DNA from 2 places in the Micrococcus sp. ACRRV genome. Region 1 is predicted to be linked to the other one. Evidence: riboswitches for the same ligand, from Rfam matches in the RefSeq annotation. Region 1 holds a riboswitch; the other holds the start of a gene.
The links. A riboswitch is a leader RNA that binds a small molecule or an ion and turns the genes downstream of it on or off. The one in region 1 is predicted to bind thiamine pyrophosphate.
Positions count from the first base shown of each region.

Region 1 (5,880 bases):
ACCATGCCCACGCCGCGCCGGTGCGTGGGCACCGCGGTGACGTCCCGGCCGGCGAGCTCCACGGTGCCCGCGGGGACGTCCTCCAGGCCGGCGATCCCGCGCAGCACCGTGGACTTCCCCGAGCCCGAGGGCCCCAGGAGGGCCACGATCTCCCCGGGGGCGAGGTCCAGGTCCGCCCGGGTCACCGGCACGGACCCGTCCGGGTAGGCGACGGCCAGCCCCCGCAGCCGGAGGGCGGGCGCGGCATCGTGGTGGTGCATGCGGGCGGGCATCAGAGACCTCCGGAGGGGGCGGCGCCGCGGGGGCGCAGGCGTTCGCAGGCGAGGAGGGCGCCGGCGCTGAGCACGGCGAGCACCACGGCGGCCGCCAGCGCCATGCCGTGGTTGTCCGCGCCGGGGCGGCCGATCAGCCGGGCGATCAGCACGGGCAGGGTGGGACGGTCCGCGGCGGCGAGGAAGCTCGTGGCCCCGAACTCGCCGAGGGACACGGCGAACGCGAAGCCCGCCGCCACCCCCACGCCGCGGGCCAGGAACGGGCCGTCCACGGTGGCGAGCACGCGCCACGGCCCGGCACCGAGCGTGCGCGCGGCCTCGCGCAGCCGCGGGTCCACGGCCCCGAGCACCGGCACCAGCGCGCGCACCGCCAGGGGGACGGCGATCACGGACTGCGCCAGGGGCACGAGCGCACCCGACGCCGCCAGGTCGGGGGCCGCGGCGCGCAGCGAGACGATGAACCCGAAGCCCACCGTCACCGCGGACACCCCCAGCGGCAGCAGCAGCGCCCCGTCCAGGGCCCGCTGGGCCGCGCGCCCCGCCCGGGAGCGCACCGGGCGGGTGAGCACCAGGGCCAGCGGCACGGCCACGACGAGCGTCACCACGGTGGCGTCCACGGCGGTGCGCAGGGACTGCTCGAGGGCCTGCGCCGGGGTCACCCCGCCCGCGAAGCCCGTGCCGGGGCTGGTGGCCAGCAGCCGGTAGTTCCGCAGCCCCCAGCCCTCGGCCGAGTGCAGGGAGCCGGCCAGCAGGGCCAGGATCGGGGCGACCACGAGCGCCAGGACGGCCAGGGTCACGGCCGCCGGGACGGCGTCGGCCCGGGTGAGCGGGCGCGCAGGGGCCTCCCCGAGGCGGAGGGCGCGGCGGGCCCGCGCGGCGGCGGCGCCCGAGGCGAGGATGGCCGCCAGCACGACCGCCAGCTGCACCGTGGAGAGCACGGCGGCGGTGCGCAGGTCCAGGTACACGGTGGTCTGCGCCCAGATCTCGGTCTCCAGGGTGCCCGGCCCGGGCCGGCCGAGCGTCTGCACGATCCCGAACGCGGACGCGCAGAACAGGAACACCAGGGCAGCGGCGCCCGCCACGGCCGGGGCCAGCTGGGGCAGGGTCACCGTGCGGAACGCCCGCCACGGGGACGCGCCCAGGGTGCGCGCCGCCTCGGCCTGCCGCGGGTCCAGGGCGGCCCACAGGCCGCCCACCTGCCGCACCACCACGGACACGTTGAAGAACACCATCGCCATCACGACGGCGGTGCTCGTCTGGTCCAGGCCCGTCCACCCGAGGGGGCCGTCGGCGGCAAGCAGCGCGCGGAACGCGGCGCCGACCACCACGGTGGGGAGCACGAACGGCACCGTCACCACCGCCCGGGCGAGGCCGCGGCCGGGGAACGCGCGGCGGTGCAGCGCGAACGCCGTGGGCACGCCCAGCGCCACCGAGGCCGCCGTGCCCGCGGCCGCCAGGCCCAGGGTGTTCCCCAGGATCCGCCAGGTGCGGGACGCGCCCAGGGTCTGCGCGAAGGCGGACAGGTCCAGGCCGCCGGTCGGGTCGCCGGCGGCGTCCACCGAGGCCACGCCCCGCCACAGCATGGCGGCCACGGGCCAGGCGAAGAGGACCAGCAGGAACAAGACCGGGACGGCCGCGCTCAGCAGCCACAGCGGAGCGAGGCCGTCCCCGGCGGCGCGTCGGCCCCGCGGCGGACGCGGCGTCGCGCGCCGCCGCCCGCGTGCGGGAGCCGGGGTCGGCATCAGCGGGAGCCCGCCGACTCGGACAGGGCCGTCCACTCCTTGAGCAGGCTCTCCCGCTCGGTGTCGATCTCGGCGGGGTCGGGGGTGATCGGGTCCTCGACCAGCGGGCCGTTCGCCGCCCACTCGGCGGGCAGCTCCACGGTGTCGTCCACCGGGTACATGTACATGTTCTCGGGGATCGCGGCCTGCACGTCCTTCGAGAGCAGGAACTCCACGAAGGCCTTGGCGCCCTCGGGGTTCTCGGCACCGGTCAGCACGCCCGCGTACTCCACCTGCGGGGTGCAGGAGTCCTCGATGACGGCGGTCTGCGGGGCGAAGGCGGGGGAGGAGGAGTAGGAGAGCACCACCGGGAACTCCCCCTTGCCCTCGCCGCCGGAGAAGTCCGTGCTGTAGGCGTCGGACCAGGTGGAGTCCACCTTGGCCCCGCCCTTCAGCAGGTCCTCCCACCAGCCCTGCCAGCCGTCGTCGCCGTACTTCTCCGTGGTGGCGGCCAGGAGGGCCAGGCCCGGGGAGGAGGTGACGGGCGAGGTCACCGCGGTGAGCTTCGCGTACTCCGGGTCGCGGAGCTGGTCGATCGAGGTCGGCTCGGCCACCCCGTGCTCCGTGAACCACGCGGGGTCCGTGTTGAAGCAGACCTGGCCCTGGTCGACCGGGATCATCTTCCCGTCCACCACGAGGTCCTCCGCGGAGGCCGGCAGGTCCGCGGGGGCGACGTCCTGGACGGCCCCCTGGTCCACGAGGCGGTGCGCGGAGTGGTTCTCCACGCCGTACACGCCGTCCGCCACGGGGGCGTCCTTGGACAGCAGGACCTGGCTGACGACGGCGCCCGCGTCGCCCGGCGCGGTGGTCACCAGCCTGTAGCCGGACTCGGCCTCGAACTGCGCGATCAGCTCCTTCGGCAGGGCGAAGGAGTCGTGCGTCATGATCGTGACGGTCCCCTTCGAGCCGGCGGCGGCGGTCCCCGAGGCGGAGGTCGAGGACGAGCCCGAGGCGGACGACGGCGCCGCCGAGGAGGACGCCGCGGACGACGACGACCCGGTCGAGGGCGCGGAGACGGAGCAGCCCGTCAGCGCGAGCGCGGAGAGGCAGGCGGCGGCGAGGACGCCGCGGCGGGTGGTGGCGGTGCGGTGCACGGACATGGTTCCTCCAGCGGGGCGGAGGGGCCGGCCGGCCCGGCCGGGCGGCGGGGGCCGCATCGGCGAGCCGCCCGGGAGGTGGACTCGACTTCCTTCGCCGGCATGACCCGGGCAGGTTCGAGGGTCTGCGGCGGACCGCACTCTCAGCGCGTGGACGCGCTCCCCTGTCGATGTGTGTGAGCCCGAGCATAGCGGGTCCGCCCCCGCCGTACACTCGGCCCCGTGAGCGCATCCGCACCGCCCGCCGTCACCGGCACCTCCACCCCGGCCACCGAGTGGGACAACCGCCGCCCCCATCGCATGTGGCCGCGCATGCTCGTGATCGTCCTGACCCTGGCCGGCCTCGTGGTCCTGGTCCAGTTCTTCCAGGGCATCGCCTCCATCGCCGCGCCCGTGTTCCTCGGCCTGAACCTGGTGATCGTGGCCTACCCGCTGCAGGCGTGGCTGATCCGCCGGGGCCTGCACCCCGTGCTCGGGGCCGCCACCACCGTGGTGGTGGTCTGCGCCGTGATCGCCGCGTTCCTCGGGATGATCGCCTGGTCCGGCATGGAGCTGCTGACGGAGCTGCCCAAGTACGCGGGGCAGTTCCAGCAGATCATGCACGACGCCTCGCAGTGGCTCTCGGACCACGGCGTCACCCCGGACATGGTGAACCAGCAGCTGGCGTCGGTGGACATGTCCGCGGTCACGGGCGCCGCCGTCAGCGCGCTCACCACAATCGCCAGCAACCTCTACGCCGTGCTGGGCCTGCTGATCACCGTGATCATGGGCATGTTCTTCCTGGCCATGGACTCGATGGCCGTGGAGCGGCGCGTGCGCCTGCTCAGCACCGCCCGGCACGAGCTGGGTCAGGCGCTGATCGACTTCGCCGACGGCGTGCGGCGCTACTGGATCGTCACCACCGTGTTCGGGCTGATCGTCGCGGTGCTGGACATGGTCGCGCTCGTGATCATCGGCGTGCCGCTCGCCCTCGTCTGGGGCGTGCTGAGCTTCCTGACCAACTACATCCCGAATGTCGGGTTCATCATCGGCCTGGTCCCGCCGGCCATCCTCGGCCTGGCGGCCGGCGGCTGGCCCGCGTTCCTGTGGGTGGTGGTCAGCTACTCGGTGCTGAACTTCGTCCTGCAGTCCATCATCCAGCCCAAGGTGGCCGGTGACGCCGTCGGCGTGATCCCCACCGTCAGCTTCCTCTCCCTGCTGTTCTGGGCGTGGGTCCTCGGCCCGCTCGGCGCCATCCTCGCGCTGCCGTGCACGCTCCTGGTCAAGGCCGTCCTGATCGACGCCGACCCCAACTCCCGCTGGGTGAACTCCCTGATCGCCTCGGACCTCAAGGGCATGGAGCGGCGGCAGTCCTCCATGCTGGAGCGGCTCCGGCTGCCCCGGGAGCTGATCCGCCACGGCGGGTCCACCGCGAGCCACGCGACGGCCGCGGACGTCCAGGGCGACGACGACGTGGCGCCGGAACGCACCGCGGAGGACGCCGCCCCGGCGCAGGATCGCCGGCGGGTGCGCGCTGCCGCGCAGGAGGCCCGCCTCGAGGGCCCGCCGCCCTCCACCCTCAGGGCGCCGCGCGTGGACCTTCCGGGTGAGCCGGAGCCGGCGACGGCCGACGGGTCCGCGCCCCCGGAGGCTGGGGCAGCACCAGGTCGCTGAGCGTCCCCAGCAGCCGCAGCAGCGGCGGCCCCGGGAAGGGCACCTGCTCCGCCCCGGGGAACAGCGCGGCCGCCGCCTCGGCGGTCGCCGCGTCCGCCTCCGGGTCGGCGTGCGCCGGCCGCAGCACCACCCCCGGGGCCAGGGGCAGCAGGTCCAGGGCGGAGAGCGGTCCGCGGGCGTCGAGGTCCGCGTCGGGTCCCGGCGGCAGCGCGCGCACCGTGCGGACCGAGAGCGCCCGCCCCCGGGCGTCACGGGCGCCGGTGAGCGCGTGGAGCGCCGCCGCGGACGCGGCGTGGTCCGGGTGCAGCCGACCCGGCTGCCAGTGCACGGCCACCTCGCCGGGCGCGACGAACCGCAGCCACGGGTGCGGGTGGGGCTGCGCGGCGCCGCCCCCGTCCCACGGCCCGGCGGCGTGCCCCGCGACGGGCGGGAGCCACAGCACCCTCTCCGCCCCGAGCAGTCCGGCCAGCGCGTCCTCGGCCTGGGCCCGCGTCCACCCCTCGTTCACGGCGGGGTCCAGCAGCGCCGCGGAGACGACGGCGGTGCCGTCCCCGTCCGCGGCCCAGGTCCCGGCGGGGGCGCTGAACAGCGGCGTCCGCAGGGGCAGCCCGGCGGCGCGGGCCACGGCGTCGGCGGTCGCGGCGGCGCGCCCGGCCGTCCCCGCGGCGTCGGAGGGGAGGCGCCAGTGGACGGCCTCCACGGACCCGCGGGTCCCGGCGGCGTGCACGAACGTGGGCCCCTCGCGCCCCGGCAGGGGGCTCGCCCCGCGGACGGGCACCCGCTCGGCCACCCCGGGCAGAAGGCGGGCGGCGTCGGCGTCGTCGGGGTCCGTGAGCACGGCCACGGGCGCGTGCGCGCCGAGGGTCTCGGCCAGCCCGGCGACGGCGTCCCGCGCCTCGGCGAGCAGCCCCGGCACCGGGTGGACGGCCGGCAGCGCGAGCCATAGGCGCTCCGGCACCTCCCACGGCGCGGGAGCGCGCGGCGGCTCCGGGACGGCGGGCGTGCTCATGGGCGGCGGGCACGGGCGACGACGAGGGCGGTGCGGGGCAGCAGATGGAGCATGGGCCGGAGCCTACC
Region 1 covers NZ_JAKRNH010000073.1:5,831-11,710, forward strand. Annotated here, with positions in the region: gene MHY29_RS08505 (ABC transporter ATP-binding protein) at 1-272, opposite strand, end outside; gene MHY29_RS08510 (iron ABC transporter permease) at 272-2,014, opposite strand; gene MHY29_RS08515 (thiamine ABC transporter substrate binding subunit) at 2,014-3,153, opposite strand; TPP riboswitch at 3,223-3,326, opposite strand; gene MHY29_RS08520 (AI-2E family transporter) at 3,373-4,803, shown strand; gene MHY29_RS08525 (agmatine deiminase family protein) at 4,709-5,812, opposite strand.

Region 2 (5,880 bases), on a different contig from region 1:
AGTGGACGCGGACCCGCGTCCTCTGTGCAGGAGGAGTCAGAGCGCCGCCGGCAGGTTCCTCCAGAACGCCTTCCACGCCGCGGCCTCCTCGGCCGAGGCCGCCCTGGAGTGCGTCGCGACGACGGCGGCCTTGGCCGGCTTCCCCGCCGTCTGCGGCCTGGGCTCGGTCGCCAGCTCCGCGCGGGTGCCGTCGGCGAGCACCGCCCGCCAGAACAGCCGCGTGGCGGTGGCGGACTCGGTGGGCTCCTTCGCCAGGCCCACGCCGCGCAGGGCGCCCCCGTCGGACAGCGCGGCCCGCACCGCCCCGACGGCGCGGGCGTGCACCTCCTCCCGCGTGCCCTCCAGGATGCGGGAGGCGGTGACGGCGAAGGTCCCGTCCGCGCGCTGGCCGGGCCGCCGGCGGCCGATGTGCTGCTCGTAAGCCACGGTGACGCCTTGCGCCCACCACTCGGGGCTGCCCACCTCGGCCGTCTCACCCGAGCGCATCCGCTCCAGGACCAGCCCCACGATCTCCGCGTGCACCGTCAGGTCCCGGGCGCCGCGGGCGTCCAGCCACGCGGCCCAGTCCTCGAAGGTCAGGCCGGTGGCCTCGGCGATGGCGTTCAGGTTCGCACCGCGCGCGGGGGAGGTGCTCATGGCCGGCACCCTGGCCCCCGCGCCGCGGCACGGACCGCTCAGTCCCTCGCGAGCACCGCGTCCCCCTCGGGCCGGCGCAGACTCGGCTCCGGCAGGTACACGGACCCGCCGGCGGCCCGGAACTCCGCGGACTTGGCAGCCATGCCGGCCTCGGCGATCCGCGCCTGCTCGGACTCGCCGCCGAACTCGCTGCGGATGTCCTGGCTGATGCGCATGGAGCAGAACTTCGGCCCGCACATCGAGCAGAAGTGCGCGGTCTTGGCGGGCTCGGCCGGCAGCGTCTCGTCGTGGTATTCCTCGGCGAGCTGCGGGTCCAGGCCGAGGCCGAACTGGTCGCGCCAGCGGAACTCGAAGCGCGCCGTGGACAGCGCGTCGTCGCGGTCGCGGGCGCCGGGGTGGCCCTTGGCGACGTCGGCGGCGTGCGCGGCGATCTTGTAGGTGATCACGCCCGTCTTCACGTCGTCCCGGTTCGGCAGGCCCAGGTGCTCCTTGGGCGTGACGTAGCAGAGCATCGCGGTGCCGTAGCGGGCGATCTCGGTGGCGCCGATGGCCGAGGTGATGTGGTCGTACGCCGGGGCGACGTCCGTGACGAGGGGGCCGAGCGTGTAGAACGGGGCGCCCTTGCACAGCTCCTGCTGGCGCTCCACGTTCTCCCGCACCAGGTGCAGCGGGATGTGGCCGGGGCCCTCCACCATGACCTGCACGTCGTACGCCCACGCCCGCTCCGTCAGCTCGGCCAGCGTGTCGAGCTCGGCGAACTGGGCGGCGTCGTTGGCGTCCGCCACGGAGCCCGGCCGCAGGCCGTCGCCCAGGGAGAACGCGACGTCGTAGCGGGCGAAGATCTCGCAGAGCTCGTCGTAGTTCTCGTAGAGGAAGTTCTCCCTGTGGTGGCCCAGGCACCAGCCGGCCATGATCGAGCCGCCGCGGGAGACGATGCCGGTCACGCGGTCCGCGGACAGCGGCACGTGGCGCAGCAGCACGCCGGCGTGCACGGTCATGTAGTCCACGCCCTGCTCGCACTGCTCGATCACGGTGTCGCGGAAGATCTCCCAGGTCAGGGCCTGGTGGTCGCCGCCGACCTTCTCGAGGGCCTGGTAGATCGGCACGGTGCCGATCGGCACGGGGGAGTTGCGCAGGATCCACTCGCGGGTGGTGTGGATGTCGTCGCCCGTGGACAGGTCCATCACGGTGTCCGCGCCCCAGCGGGTGGCCCACTGCAGCTTCGAGACCTCCTCGGCGATCGACGACGTCACCGCCGAGTTGCCGATGTTCGCGTTGACCTTCACGGCGAACGCCTTGCCGATGATCATCGGCTCCGACTCGGGGTGGTTCACGTTCGCCGGGATGATGGCGCGGCCGGCCGCGACCTCGGAGCGCACCAGCTCCGCGTCCACGCCCTCGCGCAGGGCGACGTAGCGCATCTCCGGGGTGATCTCGCCGCGCCGGGCGTAGTGCATCTGGGTGACGCGCGCGCCCTCCTTGGCGCGCAGCGGGGGGCGGCGCTCGCCGGCCCACTCCTGCGAGGCGGCGCCGCGGCGCACGGCCGAGCGGCCGTCGTCGAGCAGGTCACGCTCGCGGCCCTCGTACTCCTCGACGTCGCCGCGGGCGCGGATCCACTCGGCGCGCTGGGCGGGCAGGCCGCGCTCGGGCACGGAGCCCGGGCCCATGGTGCGGTAGACGGTCAGGGGCGGGTTGGGCGTGCCGTCGGGGGAGTCGTCCTGGTGGACCTCGGTGACGGGCACGCGGATGCCGTGCTCGGCATCCTCGAGCCAGCCCAGACGGTGCGTGGGGTAGTTCTCCTCGGCGACGACCTCGGCCGTCGACTCGGCTGCGGGCAGGGGGGTGCGCTCGGAAACGGACATGGCCGCGGCTCCTTCTTCCTTCGCCGGAATGACCCGGACAGGTTCAGACGGTCTCCGGGCGGCGTCAGCCCGGTCTCAGCCCCGTGCCGTGGGGCTCCCGTGGGATGCGAGCGACCCTAGCACGTCCCCTGTGAGCCCTCACCGCCGTCGGCAGCGGCCATGCGGCGGGCCGCTCAGGCGCGCGCCGCGCGGGCCGCCCGGCGGCGCACCGTGGTGCGCTCGACGATCCACGTCACGATGAGCATCACGATGATGACGAGGCCGGCGTAGCCGAGGACGGGGTAGACGGTGCCCACGAGGTCGGAGAAGCCGACGCTCGAGAGCAGGGTGGCGGCCAGGGCCGTGACGACGGCGATGGCCCAGCCCGGCACGCGGCGCATCGAGGACAGCAGGGCGATGCGCTCCACACCGCCGTACAGGCATGAGACCGCCGTCGTGAACTGCGCCAGCAGCAGGACGACCGTGTACAGCAGGGCGGCCCAGCCGCCGATCATCGCGGCCAGCTCGACCATGGGCAGCTCGGCGCGGCCGATCAGCTGGGCATGGGCGGTCATCGCGGCCATCACCGCGCCGGCCATCACCACGAGGCCCAGTGCCCCGAGCCCGGCCCCGGCGACGAGGGAGCGGCCCGACGAGGAGCTCTCCTCGCCGATCGGGGCGAGCACCGCGTAGGCCAGCTGGATGTTGAACGCCACGTACAGCACGCCCGAGAGCCACCACTGGTTGATCAGCGGGGACGAGGTCACGAGCGCGGCGACGTCGTCCACCGCGGCCCCCGGGTTCGCCAGCCCCCACACCGCGACGCCGACGGCGACCACGATGATCAGGGGGACCACCACGGCCTGGACGCGCACGAGGCCCGTGATGCCGGCCAGCACCGAGACCACGCAGACGGCCGCCATCACCAGCGAGCCCACGAGCGAGGGCAGCCCGAACGCGGTGTGCACCGCCGCCCCGGCCCCGGCCAGCATGATCACCAGCGTCCCCAGCAGGGACGTGGTGATGCACAGGTCCGCGAACCAGGTGGGCACGCGCGACGTCGTGGGGTTCACGATCCGGTGGATGTCCGTGGTCCGCAGCTTCTGCGCCAGCCGCAGCACGATCACCGCGAGCAGGAAGAACAGCGCGCCGGCGATCACGAGCGCCCCCGTGCCGCCCCAGAGACCGAAGCTCACGAAGTACTGCAGGATCTCGTTGCCCGAGGCGTACCCGGCGCCGATGGTGGTGCCGATGAACGTGGCGGCGATCCCGAGCGGGGAGGTTGGCCGCAGCGGCGCCGACTCCTCGGCTCGGCCGGGGTGCGCGGGAGAGCTCTCTGTGACGTGGGACATGCGACTACATTCTCATGGACGGGATCGGCCCGGCCCGGGCGGCCGATCCGCCCCGACCCGAAGGAGCCCCCGCATGACCTCCGCCGTCCCCCGCGTGCTCAGCATCGCCGGCTCCGACTCCGGCGGCGGCGCCGGTGTCCAGGCCGACTTGAAGACCATCGCCGCGTGGGGCGGCTACGGGATGACCGCGATCACCGCGATCACCGCCCAGAACACGCAGGGCGTGCAGGCCGTCCACCCGCTGCCGGTGGACGTGGTGCGCGCCCAGCTCGACTCGGTCGCCGCCGACATCGCCGTGGACGCCGTGAAGATCGGCATGCTCGGCACGGTGGAGCTCATGCGGGCCGTCGCCGGCTGGCTCGAGGAGACCCGACCCGCCGTCGTCGTGCTGGACCCGGTCATGGTGGCCTCGAGCGGGGACGCCCTCACCACGGCGGGCGACGACAACGGGCGCGCCGCGTGGGCCCGGCTGCTGCGGGCGGCGCACCTGGTGACCCCCAACATGCCCGAGCTGGCCCGGCTGACCGGGCGGGACGCGACGGACTGGGACGCCGCCCTCGACGCGGCCCGGGGCCTGGCCGCCGAGCACGACGTGACGGTCCTGCTCAAGGGCGGGCACCTGGACGAGGCCGAGGCGGCGGAGGTGCCGGACGCCGTCGTGCGCGTGGACGGGGCCGTGCACGAGGTGCGCGGCCCGCGCGTGACGACCCGCGCCTCGCACGGCACCGGCTGCACCCTCTCCTCGGCCCTGGCCACGCTGGCCGGCGCGGGCCTGAGCTGGGAGGACGCGCTCGAGCGGGCCAAGCCGTGGCTGGCCGACGCGATGCGGGCGGGGGAGGCCCTCGCGGTCGGGGACGCCTCGCGGCCGACGTGGCACGGGCCCGTCGACCACGGTCACGCGCAGCGGGGCTGAGGCGAGGCGTCCGCTCAGTCGCGGCGCCGCCGGGCCCGGGACTCCCGCCACGACGACCACGCGAACTGTGCCGCCCAGAGCAGGGCGAGGCCCGCGGCCATGAAGCCGACGGTGAAGAGCGCGCTGGAGGCGTCGCCGCCGAGGACCAGATCGCCCAGGCCGAAGAACAGCGCGGTCGGGAGTGCGATCACGAGGAGACCCGCGAGGGTGATGAGGACGATGAGGGAGGCCCGTTTCATGGCTCAGGATCATGACACAGCACGTCGAGGCGGGGCCGAGGGCCGGACCGGGCCACCGCCGTCCCCGGCCGTGCGCATCGCGCTGTGGGCGCCGGCCGGCTGGGTGGTGCTGCTCGCGGCGCTGGTGATCGCCGGACCCGTCCTGCCCGTGCCGACGGCGGTGGCCCTCGGGGCGTGGGCCGTCTCGCTGGTCCTCCCGCTGGCGGCGCTGCCCGCGCTGTGGCCTCGGCCGGTGGCTGTCAGGCGGCCCGGACCCGTCGTGGCCTACGCGGTCCTGGCCGTGCTGCGCTGCGTGCTCTTCGCGTGGGACCGCAGCGTGGACGCGTTCTATCCGGCCGCGCCCCTGGACGTCGGGTTGTGCCTCGGCATGGTCCTGGCCGCCCGCCGGCTCCCCCGGGGATGACGACGGGCGGCCACCCGAAGGTGACCGCCCGGTCTGTGGTGCCCCCGGCAGGATTCGAACCTGCGGCCTTCTGCTCCGGAGGCAGACGCTCTATCCCCTGAGCTACGGAGGCGGGGGTCGCGACGCGTCGAGCGCGTTGCGGACTCGTCGACTCTACACCATCAGGACGGCCCGTCCGTGACCTCCCCACGGGGCACGTCAGCCGGGCAGGCCCGCGCGCAGCGTCCGGGCCGCCGCCTCGGGGTCGGCCGCCTGCGTCACGGCCCGCACCACCACGATGCGCCCCGCGCCGGCCGCGCGGACCTCGGGCAGCCGCTCCGCGTCGACGCCGCCGATGGCGAACCACGGCCGTGCCCCCGCCGGGTCCTCCGCGTCCAGGCGCGCGGCGAGGGTTGGCAGCCCCAGTCCGACGGCGGCCCGGCCCGGCTTCGTGGGCGTCGCCCACACCGGTCCCGTGCAGAAGTAGTCCAGGCCGTCCTCCGCGCGGGCGGCGCGT
Region 2 covers NZ_JAKRNH010000016.1:23,583-29,462, forward strand. Annotated here, with positions in the region: gene MHY29_RS03090 (hypothetical protein) at 37-636, opposite strand; gene thiC (phosphomethylpyrimidine synthase ThiC) at 675-2,498, opposite strand; TPP riboswitch at 2,495-2,609, opposite strand; gene MHY29_RS03100 (hypothetical protein) at 2,672-3,829, opposite strand; gene thiD (bifunctional hydroxymethylpyrimidine kinase/phosphomethylpyrimidine kinase) at 3,903-4,742, shown strand; gene MHY29_RS03110 (hypothetical protein) at 4,757-4,981, opposite strand; gene MHY29_RS03115 (hypothetical protein) at 5,052-5,384, shown strand; tRNA gene MHY29_RS03120 (tRNA-Arg) at 5,421-5,496, opposite strand; gene thiE (thiamine phosphate synthase) at 5,583-5,880, opposite strand, start outside.
Region 2: another riboswitch for thiamine pyrophosphate. It lies ahead of thiC (phosphomethylpyrimidine synthase ThiC); the one in region 1 lies ahead of MHY29_RS08515 (thiamine ABC transporter substrate binding subunit).